Regions from separate parts of the Oceanobacillus sp. FSL K6-0127 genome, predicted to be linked through region 2. Evidence: riboswitches for the same ligand, from Rfam matches in the RefSeq annotation. Region 2 holds a riboswitch; each other region holds the start of a gene.
The links. Region 2 has a riboswitch for thiamine pyrophosphate ahead of MHH64_RS17625 (thiamine phosphate synthase). Riboswitches for the same ligand answer to the same signal wherever they lie in the genome.

Region 1 (3,642 bases), 2.1 Mb from region 2:
GATCCAGAATTTATCCAGGAGTTAAACTACTATTTGAAGCAATATGTTGGGCGGGAAACACCATTATATTACGCCGAGCAACTTACCAAATCACTTGGTGGTGCTAACATCTATCTAAAACGAGAAGACTTAAATCACACAGGTGCACATAAAATTAATAATACGATTGGGCAAGCATTACTAACATTAAGAATGGGAAAGAAAAAAGTAGTTGCTGAAACAGGTGCAGGCCAGCATGGTGTCGCAACGGCAACTGTTTGTGCATTACTCGGATTAGAATGTGTTGTCTTTATGGGTGAAGAAGATATTCGTCGACAAAAGCTGAATGTATTTCGAATGGAACTGTTAGGAGCTGAAGTACGTGGAGTCTCACAAGGTAGCGGAACGCTGAAGGATGCGGTTAATGAAGCATTGCGTTATTGGGTTAATCATGTTGATGATACCCACTATATTATCGGCTCCGTTGTTGGTCCGCATCCATTTCCTAAAATCGTACGTGATCTTCAATCTATTATCGGGAAAGAGACAAAAAAACAAATCCTCGATCAAACTGGTAAACTAGCAGATGCAATCATTGCTTGCGTCGGTGGTGGTAGTAATGCAATGGGAATGTTCCACCCATTTATCGAGGATAAAGATGTAAAGCTATTCGGTGTAGAAGCTGGTGGTGCTGGTCTTGATACAAATCAGCATGCTGCAACTTTAACTGGTGGCGATGTCGGTGTATTACATGGAACATTAACTTACTTACTACAAGATAAGGAAGGGTTAATCGAGGAAGCATTCTCCATCTCTGCAGGTCTTGACTATCCTGGAGTAGGTCCTGAGCATAGCCATTTGCATGAAATAAATCGGGTAAAGTACACATCCATTACAGATGATGAAGCACTTGAAGCTTTCCAATTTCTATCCAAGACTGAAGGAATTATTCCTGCATTGGAAAGCGCACATGCAATTGCATATGCAATGAAGCTTGCAAAAGAAATGCCGCAAGACGAGACCATCGTCGTTTGCTTATCAGGGCGTGGGGATAAAGATGTCGAACAGGTGAAAGATCGGATTGGAGGGAACATATAATGGGTAAAGCAAAATTAGAAAAAGCAATTCAAGATAAGGCGAGGGTGGATGAGAAACTCTTCGTTCCTTATATGATGGCAGGCGACGGCGGGCTCGATCGCTTAGAAGAAACGATTTATTTCTTACAAAATTGTGGGGCTGCAGCAATTGAAGTTGGTATCCCATTCTCCGACCCAGTAGCAGATGGACCAATAATTCAAGAGGCCGGTATACGTGCATTAAAACATGGCACAACCTTAGCAACGGTTATCGATAAACTAGCAACCTTTAAAGATAGACGTTCAATTCCAATAGTTATCATGACTTATTTAAACCCAATTCTAGCCTACGGAATTGATCGATTCGCCAAAGATTGCTTACAAGCGGGAGTTGATGGCGTCATTATACCTGACATCCCGATGGAAGAGGAAGGAATCATTGCTAGTTCTCTGCAAGAACAAAACATTGCTTTTATTCGCCTTGCAGCAATGACAAGTTCAGAGGAACGCTTAATAGAATTAGCAAAACGTTCAGAAGGATTTCTGTATGCTGTTGCTGTGAAAGGAACAACTGGGGAACGTGAAACACACGATACGAAAGTGCATGATTATTTGAAATCGCTCAAGAAAAACAGCTCTATCCCTGTTCTAGCAGGGTTCGGTGTATCAAATGCTGAGCAGGCACAACAGCTTTCCAAAGCATGTGATGGTGTCATTGTTGGGAGTAAAATTGTCCAGCTTTTACACGAAGTAAAATTAAAGGACATCCAGCAATTAATAAATGGAAGTATTCAATCAAACGGGCAAAAAGTTCGGTAAAACACACATGTCCAGATAGCTTCTATGTGAACGCGAACTAATTTAAAAATTCTTAACGCTAATTGTTGCATTTATCTTTACAATTATCACAATTAGCAGTAAGCTTAGCATGTAATTCGAATAAATAAATAAATAAATACGCACTAGGGGAGCTGCTTTGCTGAGAAAGACGTTTCGCGCCTGACCCTTTGAACCCGAATTAGGTAATACTAGCGTGGGGAATGTGCAGTCGACAATGGATCGGATATGTTATCGCTGGATAAATTTATCAAAGACTGCATTCTATTTGATGCAGTCTTTTTTTAGCAAAAGCGTAGTCCTGTTAGCGCTGCATGAACTTAGTAAAAGGAAATACGGTGTTTGCGTCATGAGGTCAGGGAAATACCACTAGGTCTTTAACATCATCGGCGCAGTAGCTAGCAGCTCTCAAAAAAGTAATTTTTCATCGGAGGTGTCTACATTGAAGAAACATTGGGCTTTTATCGATACCGGCTTCCAAGATGCTTCGTGGAATATGGCGTTTGATGAGTGCTTAATCAACTGGCATCATGAAGGTAAAATCCCGCCGACATTACGATTTTATGGCTGGAAAGCACCTAGTTTATCTGTCGGCTACTTTCAAAAGGTTGACAACAAAATTGATTTCGATGCAATAGAACGACACAGGTGCCAATTTGTTCGTCGTTTAACTGGTGGCAGTGCAGTCCTTCATGACGATGAGCTAACGTATAGCCTTGTTATTTCTGAGAATGATCCAGATATTCCTGTATCCGTTCAAGAAGCATACCACGTACTATCTAAAGGGGTATTTGAAGGGTATCATAACTTAGGTATTCCAGCTGAATATGCCATTTTAGACAGAGATAGCGCCAGAGGGAGAACAGCAATATGTTTTGAGAAACCAGCCTTCTACGAAATGGTTGTAGACGGCAAAAAACTTTCCGGAAATGCGCAAACAAGGAAAAAGGGTGTCCTCATGCAACACGGTTCGGTTCCAATGAGTATGGATACGGAGATGCTTTTTGATTTATTCCTGTTTTCTTCCGGACGGATACGAGAACGAAGTCGAGCCGCATTTTCCAAAAAAGCGGTTACAATTAATCAATTAACGAATCGAGAACATCATTATGACATGTTAACACAGGCATTCAAAGAAGGATTCAAAAAAGGATTAGACCTAGAACTCCACCCTTTGCAATTAACAGAAACCCAATGGGAAGAAGTGCAGCAATTAGCACATTCAAAATATGAAACGAGAGCATGGAATATTAACTCAAATAAGGAGCGTGCTAGCATTGGCTAAACAGGCAGAATATATTCGTAAACCAGAATGGCTAAAAACAAAAATCAATACAAATGAATCCTATAAAAAATTGAAGCATTTAATGCGCGATAAGCGATTAAACACAGTATGTGAAGAAGCAAAATGCCCAAATATTTATGAATGCTGGAGTGAGCGTAAGACAGCAACATTTATGATTCTAGGTGATACGTGTACACGAGGATGCCGATTTTGCGCGGTTAAAACAGGTCTTCCAAGTGGGCTTGATTTAGGCGAACCAAAGCGAGTTGCTGATTCCGTTTCCATTATGGGGTTAAAACACGTTGTTGTGACAGCGGTCGCGCGTGATGACCTAGAAGATGGAGGTGCAGCAGTTTTTGCCAATACTGTACGGGCAATCCGCCATCAGAATCCAGGCTGCACAATTGAAGTCCTGCCATCCGATATGAAAGGGGATTATGAAAGCTTACATACACTTATGGATAG
Region 2 (3,642 bases):
TGCAATAAAAGACATGTCCGGATTTATCGTACTCGTATTTGCGGCAGCTCAATTTATCTCCTATTTCGAATGGACAAACATGGGAGCTTGGATTGCTATTAGTGGAGCGAACATGCTGGAATCCATTGGTTTAACAGGAATTGCTGTTATATTAGGGTTTGTTCTTTTAACAACACTATTGAACTTGTTTATATTTAGTGGATCTGCACAATGGGCGTTAGAAGCACCTATTTTTATACCGATGTTTTACTTTTTAGGATACAGTCCAGCATTTGTTCAAGCGGCATATCGAATTGCAGACTCATCCACAAACGTAATCACACCGATGAACCCGTATTTGATTATCGTGCTTGGATTTATGAAGGAGTATGATAAGAAAGCAGGAATTGGTACATTGATTGCATTAATGTTACCATATACGATTTTCTTTTTGATTACATTTACGATTCTTCTGTTAATTTTCTTCTACTTTGGAATTCCGTTTGGCCCAGGAGTAAGTGTTTATGTATAATGTTGTCGGAATTTCGAGTCAAATGGTTTACTTCAAGACGTTTAAGCATTATCATTTAATAGAGAGAAAGTGATGTATGTAAGGAGGTAAATCATAAATGGCTTTTGTAATATTGGATCCATGTGGACCGGAAAAGGCAGCAGAATGTGTGAGTGTCTGTCCGGTTGATTGTATAGAAGAGGGACCAGATCAATTTTATATTGATCCTGACATTTGCATTGACTGTGGTGCGTGCAAAGCAGTTTGTCCTGTTTCAGCGATCGAGGAGGAATACGATTTGACTCCTGATCAAGAAGTATTTTTAGAAAAGGCGGAAGAATTCTTCGCGAATAGATAGATTTATTGGATAGTAGACGAAATGTTCTAGAAGAAACGTCTATTTGTTCAACTAGCAGTGCTGTTAGATTGGCAGTGCTAAAAAATATGCATTATAAATAGTCAACCCCGCTATTCACAGTAAAGAGTCACGAAGTGTATCCGGCGGGGTTGACATTTGTATTTAGTGGGAAAAAATCGGGTAGCAATATGCGAGGTTTGTACTGTATTACAGTTGCGTTTAGAAGATTGAATCTCATTAAGCTTCCTGGTATACCTATTTCGCGCTCATGCTTATTGCTTTTCCCAAAGAAGATTGTTATCTACTCTAATAATGTTTACTGCGTCTATAACCTCATGATGCCAGGTGTTATTCTTTTCTTTCATCGATGTGATATCCCAGCCCGCTTCAGTTTGTTATTCGATGTCTGATCCAACAGTTTTAACTAAAGAAGTAAGCATTTTTTCCATACAATTTAACTGTTCTGGACGCATCAATTGCGGAAGGTTATAGCTTACTTTTCATTTTTAACTTCTTCTGCCAAATTACTAGCAATCCACCGCTTTGCTGTCGTTTCATCAATTTCATATACTTTGCCTGCTCGCAGCAATTCACCATGATATGCTGTCTGTACGTTCATTTTTACTTTCATTATTTGAGACCTCTTTCTATTTTTTCTAGTTTTAGTATACATGAAAATGGTATTTTTTTGGTTCGAAAATAAAAAAGCTGTGTGAAATCTAGCCTACAACTCGTCTTTAAACTGTATTATTTGAAAAATCCAGACTTTGCAAATTTTTCTATTTGTGGTAAAGTAATGATAAGTAAATACGTAGCGTTATTCACTAGGGGAACCCTTGATAAGGGCTGAGAAAAAAGTAGTTACTTTGAAACCCTCAAAACCTGAACAGGCTAGCACCTGCGTAGGAATGTGGCAAGGGCAAATTGTATTGTTAGTTTCATTATACAAATACGATACCACTTTCTGTGTGCAGGAAAGTGGTTTTTTTGTGTGCATAAAAACTGTAATTGCATTATTAGGTAATGATTCTTGATGAAACCTGAAAGAAAGGGGCGGGAGTTTGATGAAGCTAATTGCTGTAACCGCAGATAGCATGACTGTTGAAAAGCTAACAGATACCATTATTGACATCATCGACGAGATTGATTTTCTCCAAATTCGTGAAAAGTCAAAAACAGCCCGTGAAATTTTGCAGCTACTAGATTATCTGCAAATGAATGGGGTTGATAAAGAAAAAGTAATTCTAAATGATCGGCTTGATATCGTACTGCTTAGTGACATCCCAAATCTTCACCTGCCAGAACATGGCTTACCAGTAAAAACAGTGAAGAAGCAATATCCGCATCTAAGGGTTGGTTGCAGTGTACATTCATTCGAAAAAGCGAAAGAAGCTGAAGCGGATGGGGCGGATTATATAATATTTGGTCATTGTTTTGAGACAAGCAGTAAAAGGGGAATACCTCCAAATGGAATTTTGCCAATTGAACGAATGAAAAGAGAAATTCACATCCCAGTTTATGGTATCGGAGGAATTTCATTGGAAGAGGTGCCGTTAATGAAACAGACAAAAGCAGATGGAATTGCAATCATGTCCGGTATTTTCCATGCCGATGCACCAAACGTGATGATAAAAAAATATAGGGAGGCAATTTCAAAGTGAAACAGCATTATGAAGTAGTCGTAATAGGTGGTGGTATTATTGGTTGTTCGATTGCCTACTACTTAGCGAAAGAAAAGGTTGATGTTGCGTTATTTGAAAAAGGACAAATTGGTTTGATGACTACAAGTGCTGCGGCTGGTATGCTCGGTGCTCATTCTGAAAGCAATGGCGAGGATACAATATTTTCGTTTGCCAGATCGAGTCAACAAGCATATCTCAGGTTGAAGGATGAGCTTTATCAATTAAGCGGCATTGATATTGGATACAAAGAAGGTGGAATATTAAAGCTTGTATTTTCAGATACAGATAAGCATCAGCTTACTCCGCTTCTGAAGCAACCAACTGCAGAATGGTTGGATAAAGAAGAAGTAAAGAAAAGGGAGCCATTGATTGCTCCAAATATATTAGGAGCAGCATATATAAAGGATGATGTGAGTGTTATACCAGATCAAACCTGTGAAAGCTTTGCTAAAAGTGCTCGAGCCCTTGGTGCATCCATTATGGAAAGCAACGGTGTTTATCAAGTGGAAAAGAAAGATGGCAACTATCTTGTCCGAACAATGCATGGTGATGTCGAAGCAAATTATGTTGTCTTTGCTACAGGTGTATATGGTAATGGGCTATTTAGGCAAATTGGATTAGATGAAGAGCTCATACCAATTAAAGGTGAAAGTTTAATCGTTCATAGTGAACAGCATGTATTAGAGTATACCCTATTTCATGAAAGCTGTTATATCGTTCCTAGAAATAATGGAAAGCTTGTTATTGGTGCAACCATGATCAAGAAGGATTGGAGTGATACTGTAAGCCTTGAAGGAATCAAGTTTTTAATTGAAAAGGCAAAAGCCATGATTCCATCTGCAATCGAATGGAAAATCGATCACGTTCAGGCAGGATTGCGACCAGGCACGTTTGATGGCAACCCATTTATCGGAAGGCATCCAGAGGAAGAAAGAATACTCATTGCTTGTGGGCATTACCGAAATGGAATTTTACTTGCTCCAGCAACCGGGGAAATGATTCGTGATTTTGTTGTTGGAAAAGACATAAATAACGGATGGATGCAGACATTTCGTGTAGATCGTCGTCAAAGCATAGTAGTTTAGGAGGTGATAAAAATGAAATTTCAGCTG
Region 3 (3,642 bases), 310 kb from region 2:
AAGAAGTACTAATCAATGATTTAGCGGTAGATGGCTATCATGCTTGGAATCAAATGTATGGAGCAATCGTAGGAAACATGACCGTGGAAATTGAAGAGAAAGGAGAACACAAGAGCTATTCTGTAGGTCAAGCGTCCAATAAACTAACAAGTCCTGATCGTAAGGTACGTAAACATGTTTTCGATCAGCTGAGTAATGCTTGGGAAGAACAATCTGCATTATTTAGTCAGACTTTAAATCATTTAGCCGGCTTTCGTTTGGAAACATACAAACACCGTGGATGGGAACATGTTTTAAAGGAACCGTTAGCAATAAACCGGATGAAAAAAGAAACGTTGGATGCAATGTGGACAGCTATTATAAATAATAAAAAGCATTTTGTAACGTATTTAAATAAAAAAGCAGATTTACTCGGTTTAGAGAAATTAAGTATTTACGATATCAGTGCTCCAGTCAGTACGACTGTAAAAACATCAAGCTATACAGAAGGTGCGAAATTTATTGTTGATCAATTTCAAACGTTCAGCCCGAAGATGGCAGGATTTGCAAAAATGGCATTTGAAGAAAGGTGGATTGAAGCGGAAGATCGTGCAGGTAAACGACCTGGTGGATTTTGTACGAGTTTCCCAGATAGTGAACAGACACGCATATTTATGACGTATTCAGGTACATCATCAAATATTTCTACTCTTGCCCATGAATTAGGTCACGCATACCATCAGCATGTGATGAATGATGTTAATGGTTTAAATCAGCGTTACGCAATGAATGTAGCTGAAACTGCCTCCACTTTTGCGGAAATGATTGTAGCAGATGCTTCTGTAAGAAATGCCCAAACGAAAGAAGAAAAACTCGCGTTACTGGAAGACAAAATTCAACGTAGTGTCGCCTTTTTTATGAATATTCATGCAAGGTTTTTATTTGAAACGCGATTTTATGAAGCGCGTAAGCAAGGGATGGTTTCTTCACAGCGCTTAAATGAATTAATGGTCGAAGCACAAAAGGAAGCTTATTGTAATAGTTTAGAAGAATATGATCCAAACTTTTGGTCCTCTAAACTACATTTTCATATTACAGGTGTTCCGTTTTATAATTTTCCATATACATTTGGCTATTTATTTAGCCTTGGTATTTACGCGTATGCAAAGGAGAAAGGCGGCAGCTTCGAGGATGATTATATTGCCTTACTAAGAGATACTGGTCGAATGACAGTAGAAGAGCTCGCAAAAAAGCATTTAAATGCTGATCTCACGAAACCGGAATTTTGGGAAAGTGCTATTGGATTATGTGTAGAAGATGTAAAGGAGTTTCAACGTTTATAATTGTTTTTGTAATTAATTTGTTCAATTCAAATAAATAAGGTACAATACAGGTAACAAAAAAGTAAATAGAAAAAGCCTGCAGGGGGAGTCGTTTTGACTGAGAGTGAACATTATTGTTCAGACCCTTTGAACCTGTTAGTTAATTCTAGCGTAGGGATGGTAGTCTTTTTGATGGAATAAAAAAAGTAATGTGAGCGAAGCAGACTACTTAATTGTAGTCACCATCAGAAAGCTTCCCTTGACATTACTTTTTTGCGTCTAAAATGCGATAAAGGTATATGTTCAAAAGGAGGATAAAAAGGACCGAGGTCGGCTACAGTTGCAACGCCCTGGGGCTGTGTTTACTCGCCCCACAGAAAAGCTTTGTTGCAACACCGACACTAGCACGTCCTGTGCGTCGAAGTTCGAGGCGGCGTAACTCCCCCGGACCAGGCTTCCACAGGATCTGGTGACTTCTGTGTTGCTCACAGGACGTGGGCGATTTTAGCAGAAGATCCCCTGCGATGCGTCATTTTTACCGAACTTTTTGAACTGCCTCTAAAAGGGAGAGTACTTAACATTGAATTCAAAACGTACGTTATTTTTGGTAGAGGTAGCGATTTTTACTGCTTTAGCACTTCTCTTAGACATCCTTCCAATATCATTTAAAATTTGGGCGCAAGGCGGATCTGTTTCGTTTGCGATGATCCCGGTTTTTATTGTTGCGTTCCGTTGGGGGATTAAAGGGGGATTGCTCTCGGGATTCCTTTGGGGAGTTTTGCAAGTGGCAACAGGAACGGCTTACGTTCTAGAACCATTACAAGGATTTATTGATTATGCAATTGCCTTTACGGTACTTGGCTTTGCTGGTTTGTTTGCTAAGAAAATTCAGGAGGCTGTTAAATCCGGCGAATCGAAGACGTATTTAACCTATATTACGCTTGGTGTTTTCGTTGGCTCTGCATTACGCTTCGTCGCTCATTATGTGGCGGGTATTGTGTTCTTTGGTTCGGCCGTCGAAGGGCAGCCAGCTTGGTTATATTCATTAATTTATAATGCATCTTACATGGTTCCATCTTTTATTATCAGCACTGTAATTGTATTTTTCTTGTTCCACAAGCAGCCAAGAACATTATTAAATGCTGCGTAAAATGTTATACATTCGCTCACATAAGAATAACCTCTTTTAAGAAGAGGTTATTCTTTTTAGGAAGGAGATAAAGTAATGCAAGAGTTAATCGGTATATGTGTGGAATGTTTGGAAGAAATCTATTGTGAGAATGGTTTCTTTGATGGTGTACACAAAGAGGGAAAATTATTTTGTAATGATTGTGCAGATAGGGAGGAAGGACATGGTATCACATAATAGAAGAAAAATCTCCCAAAAGTCTTAGGGAGAATGGGCAGTTGGGAATGCCCCATGCTCCTAAGACTTTTGGGAGGTCAGATTTTCTGTATACGTATTTACACGAGCATTTCTTCTACGAAATCATGATTGGTAACGATCAGTAGAATCTTGCCGTCATCCAAATCCTCTTCGTAATTTTCTGCTTCTACAGTAGTGACACCAATCTCCTTCAGCTTCGTACGTAATTCATCACCTTGACTATTAAACATATTCCCTACGGCACTTGAAAAATCCATCTCTTTCATCCCAATTGTATTCGCATCCACACCTTCTGCTAGACGACCAGTTCTTTCATCATCATGTGTAAGAATATAAATATCGTCTCTTGCTACACCTTTTGTTTTTAATTTCGTAATGTCAAGTTTAATTTGTGTTTCATCTACATATTCTTTTACATATGGTTTCATGTATAAATTCCTCCTTTTGAAGTTATATATTATGTACCCGTTGTTTAATTAATAAAACATCCAGTGTTCGAATCTGTCGCATAACGCGATTTTTACGCATAGGTTATAGCACATCCAAAAGGGAGGAATACGTAATGGTTTTAACATTTTCCCATGTGCTTTATGGCTTATTTACGCTTATTGTTATCTTAACAATGATATTTCGTAAAGGTGTTGTATTTCCGACACTATTAGGTACCTTTATTATTGGTTGTTTTTACACTGGGAGTATTGTAGATGGACTGACGACAATCTTTCGCGCTAATTTAGTAGCTGCGCAAGAGCTATTCAATATATTTCTAATTATCACCTTTATGCTTGCGTTATTACATGCACTTCGAGATTTAGAAGCAGACAGAAGGATGGTTGAACCGTTCGAGAAAATGATGGTGAATGGTCATGTTTCCTTTTTTGTCCTAGTAGGGGTTACTTATGTTATATCGCTATTCTTCTGGCCCACTCCTGCAGTTCCATTGATTTGCGCGTT

Region 1: linked by a shared signal. The riboswitch ahead of MHH64_RS05820 (lipoate--protein ligase family protein) and the one ahead of MHH64_RS17625 (thiamine phosphate synthase) in region 2 are both predicted to bind thiamine pyrophosphate.
Region 3: linked by a shared signal. The riboswitch ahead of thiT (energy-coupled thiamine transporter ThiT) and the one ahead of MHH64_RS17625 (thiamine phosphate synthase) in region 2 are both predicted to bind thiamine pyrophosphate.

What each region holds. Positions count from the first base shown of each region.
Region 1 covers NZ_CP150287.1:1,170,046-1,173,687, reverse strand. The annotation lists gene trpB (tryptophan synthase subunit beta) at 1-1,077, shown strand, start outside; gene trpA (tryptophan synthase subunit alpha) at 1,077-1,874, shown strand; TPP riboswitch at 2,010-2,113, shown strand; gene MHH64_RS05820 (lipoate--protein ligase family protein) at 2,389-3,177, shown strand; gene lipA (lipoyl synthase) at 3,170-3,642, shown strand, end outside.
Region 2 covers NZ_CP150287.1:3,564,184-3,567,825, reverse strand. The annotation lists gene MHH64_RS17640 (AbgT family transporter) at 1-511, shown strand, start outside; gene MHH64_RS17635 (4Fe-4S binding protein) at 609-848, shown strand; gene MHH64_RS17630 (hypothetical protein) at 1,342-1,479, opposite strand; TPP riboswitch at 1,665-1,774, shown strand; gene MHH64_RS17625 (thiamine phosphate synthase) at 1,913-2,509, shown strand; gene thiO (glycine oxidase ThiO) at 2,506-3,615, shown strand; gene thiS (sulfur carrier protein ThiS) at 3,628-3,642, shown strand, end outside.
Region 3 covers NZ_CP150287.1:3,258,533-3,262,174, reverse strand. The annotation lists gene MHH64_RS16210 (M3 family oligoendopeptidase) at 1-1,322, shown strand, start outside; TPP riboswitch at 1,394-1,497, shown strand; gene thiT (energy-coupled thiamine transporter ThiT) at 1,882-2,451, shown strand; gene MHH64_RS16200 (hypothetical protein) at 2,527-2,667, shown strand; gene MHH64_RS16195 (general stress protein) at 2,766-3,116, opposite strand; gene MHH64_RS16190 (hypothetical protein) at 3,251-3,642, shown strand, end outside.